Regions from separate parts of the Pseudomonas sp. AC252 genome, predicted to be linked through region 1. Evidence: predicted binding sites of a transcription regulator. Region 1 holds the regulator's gene; the other holds the start of a gene.
The links. Region 1 encodes sigma-54, which starts transcription at its own class of promoters, with help from an activator protein. Its sites were predicted from a motif close to ANTGGCATNNANNTTGCTNT; they were not measured.

Region 1 (4,207 bases):
GGTGTCGCGCAGCTGGTACAGATTGAGATGGGTGGTGTTGATTTTCAGGTCGGCCAGATCGGCGATCGGGCCGAGCAGGGCGCTTTCATCGTGAATCGCTTCAGCCAGTGAGCGATTGGCGTTACTCAACGGGTGACGACGACGGGTCTCGGAAAAACGCTTGAGCAGGGTTTCTTCGTCGGCGTCCAGATACAGCACATCGCACTTGATATGTTTGGCACGGACGTCTTCGAGCAATTCAGGAAAGCGTGACAGATGGCTGGGCAAGTTGCGTGCATCGATCGACACGGCGACCAGCGGCTGCGCCAGCTCCGTGTGGATCAGCGCCCGCTCGGCCAGTTCCGGTAGCAAACCGGCCGGCAGATTGTCGATGCAGTAGTAGCCGTTGTCCTCAAGGACATTCAGGGCGGTACTTTTGCCCGAGCCCGAACGGCCACTGACGATGATCAAGCGCATGATTAGTGCCCGTTCTGCTCGTCCAGCACAACCTGGTACAAGGCTTCGTTGCTCGCGGCGCTGCGCAGTTTTTCGCGCACTTCCTTGCGGTCGAGCATGCTGGCGATCTGGCGCAGCAACTCCAGATGCGCATCAGTCGCGGCCTCCGGGACCAGCAGCACGAAGAGCAGGTCGACCGGGGCGCCGTCGATGGCGTCGAAATCGATTGGAGCTTCAAGGTGCAGCAGGGCACTGACTGGCGCCGTGCAGCCCTTGAGGCGGCAGTGGGGAATGGCGATGCCGTTACCAAAACCGGTGGAGCCGAGTTTTTCACGGGCGATCAACGCCTCGAAAACATCCTGCATCGCCAGATCCGGCACTTCGCGGTGGATCAGGTTGGCAATTTGTTCGAGGGCTTTTTCTTGCTGCCGCCCGGCGCGTTCACCTGGGAACGGCCGGGGGTCAGGATGGTTTCAAGTCGGATCATGGGATAGGGGTGTTAACGACCGGTCGCGCCCTGGAGGAGGCTCTGGGTCTTTTCCTTATGCTTTTTGAGTTGGCGATCCAGCTTGTCGGTGAGTGAGTCGATCGCAGCGTACATGTCAGTATCTTCTGCGTTGGCGACCACTTCGCTGCCGGGGATATGCAAGGTGGCTTCGATCTTCTGCTTCAGCTTTTCGACGCACATCGTGACCTGCACGTTGGTGATCTTGTCGAAATGTCGCTCCAGTCGTTGGAGTTTTTCCTCGATGTAGGAACGCAGAGGTTGGGTCACTTCCAGTTGGTGTCCACTGATGTTGACTTGCATACAGCTTCTCCTTCGTTGCCAGTGCATAAAGCGGCAGGCCGAAAAGCCTGCCACTGGAACGCTGTAACGTGGCTTACATCAACCGCTTGCGTTCGCTCGAAGGCGCGATTCCGAGGGATTCGCGGTACTTGGCGACGGTGCGGCGAGCCACCTGAATGCCTTGTGCCTCCAGTAAACCAGCGATCTTGCTGTCACTCAACGGCTTTTTCTGATTTTCCGCGGCGACCAATTTCTTGATGATCGCGCGGATCGCTGTGGACGAGCATTCGCCGCCTTCGGAGGTGCTGACGTGGCTGGAGAAAAAGTATTTCAGCTCATAAATACCGCGCGGGGTATGCATGAATTTTTGCGTGGTTACCCGGGAAATCGTTGATTCGTGCATGCCGACCGCTTCGGCGATGTCATGCAATACCAGCGGCTTCATCGCTTCGTCGCCGTATTCGAGGAAGCCGCGCTGATGTTCGACGATCTGCGTGGCGACTTTCATCAGGGTTTCGTTACGGCTTTGCAGGCTCTTGATGAACCAGCGGGCTTCCTGCAACTGATTGCGCATGAAAGTGTTGTCGGCGCTGGTGTCGGCACGCTTCACAAACCCGGCGTACTGGGCGTTGACGCGCAGACGTGGCACCGATTCCTGGTTCAGCTCGACCAGCCAGCGCTCGTTGTCCTTGCGCACGATCACATCGGGAATAACGTATTCGGCTTCGGTCGATTCGATCTGTGAGCCCGGACGCGGATTGAGGCTCTGCACCAGCTCGATGACCTGGCGCAACTCGTCTTCCTTGAGCTTCATGCGGCGCATCAACTGGCTGTAATCGCGGCTGCCGAGCAAGTCGATGTAATCGGTAACCAGACGCTTGGCTTCGCTCAGCCACGGCGTCTTGGCTGGCAGTTGGCGCAGTTGCAGAAGCAGGCATTCGCTGAGGTTGCGTGCGCCGATCCCGGCGGGTTCGAATTGCTGGATGCGATGCAGAACGGCTTCGATTTCATCGAGCTCGATGTCCAGTTCCGGATCGAATGCTTCGAGAATCTCTTCGAGCGTTTCGTCCAGGTAGCCCTGATTGTTGATGCAGTCGATCAGGGTCACGGCGATCAGGCGATCGGTGTCGGACATCGGTGCCAGGTTCAGTTGCCAGAGCAGATGGCTCTGCAGGCTCTCGCCGGCGGACGTGCGGGTGGTGAAATCCCATTCGTCGTCATCGCTGCTGGGCAGGCTGCTGGCGCTGGTCTGGTAGACGTCTTCCCAGGCGGTATCCACCGGCAATTCGTTGGGGATGCGCTCGTTCCATTCGCCATCCTCGAGGTTATCCACCGTCGGGGCGGTTTCCTGATAGGAGGGTTCCTGAATCTCGGCGGGCTTCTGTTCGGCGTTGTCGGCCAGAGGATCGGCGTTGTCGAAGTCGTCGCCTTCTTCCTGGCGTTCGAGCATCGGGTTGGATTCCAGAGCCTCCTGGATCTCCTGTTGCAGGTCCAGGGTCGACAATTGGAGCAGACGGATGGCCTGTTGCAGCTGCGGCGTCATCGTCAGCTGCTGGCCCATTCTCAAGACTAGCGATGGTTTCATGGCAGGGGCTTAACACCTTATTCGCCGGCGCTTTGCGCCATCCACTACAGGGCGCCGAAGCGCCAAACTTAAGCAAATTATATGCCTGAAACTGAAGTGTTTGCCTAGAGCGCTGTAACAATTAAAGCGGATAAATGCGCCTTGAATCGATACAGCGCTGTCGCGCTTACAGGCGGAACTCGTGACCCAGATACACTTCCTTGACCAGATCGTTGGCCAGGATGGTCTCGGCATCACCTTCGGCGATCAATTGACCGTCGTTGACGATGTAAGCGGTTTCGCAAATATCCAGGGTCTCACGGACGTTGTGGTCGGTGATCAGCACACCGATGCCCTTGGCCTTGAGGTGGTGGATGATCTGCTTGATGTCGCCCACCGAGATCGGGTCGACACCGGCGAACGGTTCGTCGAGCAGGATGAATTTCGGCGCAGTCGCCAACGCACGAGCGATTTCCACCCGGCGACGCTCACCACCGGACAGGCTCATGCCGAGGTTGTCGCGGATGTGGCTGATGTGGAATTCCTGCAGCAGGCTTTCCAGCTCCTTGCGACGACCGGCCTTGTCGAGCTCCGGGCGAGTCTCGAGGATCGCCATGATGTTGTCAGCAACCGACAGTTTGCGGAAGATCGACGCTTCTTGCGGCAGATAGCCGATACCGGCCTTGGCGCGGCCGTGCATCGGCTGATGGCTGACGTCCAGATCATCGATCAGCACACGGCCCTGATCCGCCTGCACCAGGCCGACGATCATGTAGAAGCACGTCGTTTTGCCGGCGCCATTCGGGCCGAGCAAGCCGACGATCTGCCCGCTGTCGATCGACAGGCTGACGTCACGCACGACCTGGCGGCTTTTATAGGCCTTGGCCAGGTGCTGAGCTTTCAGAGTTGCCATTACTGGGATTTCTCTTCGGTTTTCTTCTTCGGCTGGATCACCATGTCGATGCGCGGACGCGATTCGGTGACCTTGCTGCCCGTGGCGCGACCTGCGCTGGCCAGTTTCTTCACGGTGTCGTAGACGATTTTTTCGCCCTGGGTGACGTTGTTATCCTTGTCGATAACCTTGGCCTTGTCGATCAGCACCACCCGGTTCTGCTGGGCGTGGTATTGAATCGTCACGCCGTAGCCCTTGACCGGATTGGCGTCGCCCTGGGTCTGCAGCTGCTCGAAGTAAGCCAGGTTGCCCACCGAGGTCACCACATCGATGTCGCCGTTGGGCGCGCGAGTCATGGTCACGGTGTTGCCTTTAACGATCATCGAGCCCTGGGTAATGATCACGTCACCTTTATAGGTGGCGATGCCATTCTTGTCGTCGAGTTGGGCGTCGTCGGCCTGAATGCGGATAGGCTGCTGCTGATCGTTCGGCAGGGACCAGGCGCTCGCGCTTCCCAGTGCTGCGCCCA
Region 2 (4,207 bases), 980 kb from region 1:
GAATGCCTTCGACGATGTAGGCACTGACCCCGGACTTGATCGCCTGACGCATCACCCCCGGATCATGTTCGTCGGTGAACATCACGATTGGCCGGGGCTGGTCGCGGCTGACCAGTACCACTTGCTCCATGACATCGCGGCTCGGTGACTCGGTATCGATCAGGATCACGTCCGGGCGCACCGTTTCGACGCGCGCCGGCAGGTCAATGGTCAGACCGGACTCGTCGATCACTTCGAAGCCGGCCTCGGTCAGCGCCGCTTTCAGGCGTCCGACTTTTTTCGCGGTATCGTTGATCAGCAGAATGCGCAACATGTTCGCGGTCTCCTGTCAGCGCTGGGCGAGAAGCGGGGCGGCGTCGCTCAGGGCATGCAGCTTGAAACTGCGCGCATAGCCCGCCGGATCGCTGCCGTCCCAGACCTTGCCGTCGAGCAATTGGCTGCTGCGCAGGTCTGCGCAGGAAGACGCTACGCCGACAGCGCTCGCTGCCTCGCGATACAAATCCAGGCGCTGAACCTGGCGGGCGACGGCCAGATAATCCGGATCCTCGCGCAACAGACCCCAGCGACGGAACTGGGTCATGAACCACATGCCGTCGGAAAGGTAGGGCAGATTGACCTCGCCATCGCCATGAAAACGCAGCGCATGCGGATCCTGCCAGCGATTACCGAGGCCATCGGCGTAGTCGCCCATAAAACGCGGCTCGATGCACGCGGCGGGGGTGTCGAGGTATTCGGTGGCGCTGAGTAATTGCGCGGTACTGCGGCGGTTTTCCGGGCTTTCTTCGATGAAGCGACTGGCCTCAAGAATGGCCATGACCAGCGCCCGCGCGGTGTTGGGATATTGCTCGACGAATTCGCGGGTGCAGCCGAGGACTTTTTCCGGGTGGTCGGGCCAGATGCTCTGGCTGGTCGCCAGGGTGAAGCCGAGGTCCTGCTGCACGGCGCTGGCCGCCCACGGTTCGCCGACGCAAAAGCCGTCGATGCGCCCGGCTTGCAGGTGCGCGACCATTTGCGGCGGCGGCACCACCACGCTGTCGACGTCCTGCAACGGATGGATGCCCTGGCTCGCCAGCCAGTAGTACAGCCACATCGCGTGTGTGCCGGTGGGGAAGGTCTGGGCGAAGGTCAGTTTTGCGCGGCTTTGGTGCACATGCCGATCGAGCGCTTCAGGACTGTTCACGCCAGCCTGTTGCAAACCATGGGACAGGTTCAGGCTCTGGCCATTCTGGTTCACGCCCATCAGCACCGCCATGTCGGTGGGGGCGACGCCGCCGATGCCCAGGTGCACCGCATAAATCAGCCCGTACAGGCTGTGCGCGGCATCCAGTTCGCCGCTGACCAGTTTGTCGCGCAGGTTGGCCCAAGATGCCTGACGCTTGAGGTTCAGAGTCAGGCCGTAGGGCTGGGCGAAGCCCTGAGTGGCGGCGACCACCACCGAGGCGCAGTCGCTCAGCGCCATGAAGCCGAGATTGATCGCGCTTTTTTCCGGCGCATCGCTGCCGTTGACCCAGGCCAGAGGCCCCAAGGACGTTTCGTTCATACGCTACCTCAAAAAACGCCGTCCCGGATTCTGCGCAGGCAAAACCGGGGACGACGCCATTGTCCTGGCCTGCGCGCCGTCATTGGTCGGCAGACTGATGAGCAGGGCGGTGCAAGGCATATGCCAGTCGCCTGATTCGCGCAGGCGCCTCGCGCCGGGCGACGATGCCCGGCTATAATCGCCGCCTCTTTTCGCCGCCCGAGTCATTGCCGCCCATGTACACCCTGGCCCGTCAGCTGTTGTTCAAACTTTCCCCGGAAACCTCCCACGATCTGTCGCTGGATCTGATCGGCGCGGGTGGACGTTTGGGCCTCAACGGCTTGTTGTGCAAGGCACCGGCAAAGATGCCGGTGACCGTCATGGGGCTGGAGTTCCCGAACCCGGTGGGGCTTGCGGCAGGCCTGGACAAGAACGGCGCGGCCATCGATGGTTTTGCGCAACTGGGCTTTGGCTTCGTTGAAATCGGCACCGTGACCCCGCGTCCACAACCGGGTAACCCGAAACCACGGATCTTCCGCCTGCCGGAAGCCGACGCGATCATCAACCGCATGGGTTTCAACAACCTTGGCGTGGATAATTTGCTGGCGCGGGTCGCTGCGGCAAAATACAAGGGCGTGCTGGGCATCAACATTGGCAAGAATTTCGACACCCCGGTCGAGCGTGCGGTCGACGATTACCTGATCTGCCTGGACAAGGTTTACGCCCACGCCAGCTACGTCACCGTCAACGTCAGCTCGCCAAACACCCCGGGCCTGCGCAGCCTGCAGTTCGGTGATTCGCTCAAGCAATTGCTCGCGGACCTGGCCACGCGCCGCGCCGAACTGGCGCTGCGCCACGGCAAGCATGTGCCGCTGGCAATCAAGATCGCCCCGGACATGACCGACGAAGAAACCGTGCAGGTGGCGCAGGCGTTGATCGAAACCGGCATGGACGCGGTGATCGCGACCAACACCACCCTCAGTCGGGTTGGCGTTGAAGGCATGGAGCATGGCGACGAGGCGGGCGGTCTGTCCGGCGCGCCGGTGCGTGAGAAGAGCACCAACACGGTGAAAGTGCTGGCGGGCGAGTTGGCCGGGCGTTTGCCGATCATCGCTGCGGGCGGGATTACCGAAGGCAAACATGCAGCGGAGAAGATCACTGCCGGCGCGAGCCTGGTGCAGATATATTCGGGCTTCATCTACAAAGGCCCGGCGCTGATTCGCGAAGCGGTAGACGCCATCGCCGCGCTGCGCTGAGGATTGCGGAGGCCTTGTGGGAGCCTTTGTGGCGAGGGATTTATCCCCGCTGGGCTGCCCAGCAGCCCCAAACCTTGCACATTGATATGCCAGTTAAATTGAAATTCCGACTTCGCGACTGCTGCGCAGCCGAGCGGGGATAAATCCCCTCGCCACGTGGATCCCGATTAACCTTTTTTGCAGGCAATAAAAAGGGCTCCTCGAAGGAGCCCCTGGGCCGTAGCCCGCCGTCCGGGAAGGACGTGCGTGGTTAATTCAATGCAGATTCAGATTGTCGTGTCGGAATAAATGCCCTGTGTCAGCCGACGGCGTGAAGTTCGTTGAGTCTGTGGATTCCCGCAGTGCCGGTCATACCGTCCCAGTTGTCGCCGCGTCCTTCTCGCCAGCCGTTGATCCAGGCTTGGCGTACCGACGGTAGAGTAAATGGGCAAAGCTCACGGGATTTGCCACCAACGCCATATTGATATCCGCGCAAAAATGCTCTTTCCAACGGATCACGCTTAAGTCTTCTCATAGGGTGTTTCCCTCACTTGTTGACTGTAGTGTCGCGTTGACCTCAATTGAGGTCTGGCAGAAAAAACCTGCCATTGTGCGGCTCGCTGCCGGCGTGGCGAGCCAAGGTGTTGACGCCGTTGCGACGTCAACCTGCGCTCAGTTCTAACCAATGAGTCACACCGAGGGAATGATCGTTTTGTCATAAGCACGTAACGTAAAGGATGCTATGGCGATAAGTAACTGCGTATTTATTCAACGTGCATTGCGCAAACCCCGGTATGATCGGCGCCCCGCTGATCCAGCGGGTCAATCCTTAGTGAGAATGACCCACGTTTGCGCTTGGGTACTATTCGACGAAGGGTCGCTTTCAGTCTTTTTGTTGCACCAACTTTTTTATCTGTCCCGGCATCTAAGCTCTTTTAACCCGAGCAGCGGGGATGGAACGGCACACCTTCGTGCCACGCGGGCGCTCTTTCAGAAAAGCGCCTGATTGAAAACCGGGTCGGCAATGCGTTGCCGGCCCACTAGCCAAAGGCTCTGGAATTACCATGTCCGATCGTTTCGAACTCTTCCTCACTTGCCCCAAAGGCCTTGAAGGCCTGCTCATCGAGGAAGCCGTCGGGCTTGGCCTTGAAGAAGCGCGCGAGCACACCTCTGCCGTGCGTGGCATGGCAACCATGGAAACCGCCTATCGCCTGTGCCTCTGGTCGCGTCTGGCGAACCGCGTGTTGCTGGTGCTCAAGCGTTTCCCGATGAAGGACGCCGAAGACCTCTACCACGGCGTGCTCGACATTGACTGGCAGGATCACATGCTCAGCGACGGCACCCTGGCCGTCGAATTCAGCGGCCACGGCTCGGGTATCGACAACACCCACTTCGGCGCCTTGAAAGTCAAAGATGCCATCGTCGACAAACTGCGCACGCCGCAGGGCGACCG

Region 2: the regulator sigma-54 is predicted to act here: its motif matches at 1,649-1,668, upstream of ACZZZ4_RS17750 (CmpA/NrtA family ABC transporter substrate-binding protein).

What each region holds. Positions count from the first base shown of each region.
Region 1 is NZ_OZ409837.1:2,899,808-2,904,014, forward strand. It holds gene rapZ (RNase adapter RapZ) at 1-456, opposite strand, end outside; partial or broken gene ptsN (PTS IIA-like nitrogen regulatory protein PtsN) at 459-922, opposite strand; gene hpf (ribosome hibernation-promoting factor, HPF/YfiA family) at 935-1,243, opposite strand; gene ACZZZ4_RS13160 (RNA polymerase factor sigma-54) at 1,317-2,807, opposite strand; gene lptB (LPS export ABC transporter ATP-binding protein) at 2,974-3,699, opposite strand; gene lptA (lipopolysaccharide transport periplasmic protein LptA) at 3,699-4,207, opposite strand, start outside.
Region 2 is NZ_OZ409837.1:3,884,730-3,888,936, forward strand. It holds gene ACZZZ4_RS17745 (ANTAR domain-containing response regulator) at 1-313, opposite strand, end outside; gene ACZZZ4_RS17750 (CmpA/NrtA family ABC transporter substrate-binding protein) at 329-1,540, opposite strand; gene ACZZZ4_RS17755 (quinone-dependent dihydroorotate dehydrogenase) at 1,756-2,775, shown strand; gene rmf (ribosome modulation factor) at 3,074-3,289, opposite strand; partial or broken gene rlmKL (bifunctional 23S rRNA (guanine(2069)-N(7))-methyltransferase RlmK/23S rRNA (guanine(2445)-N(2))-methyltransferase RlmL) at 3,819-4,207, shown strand, end outside.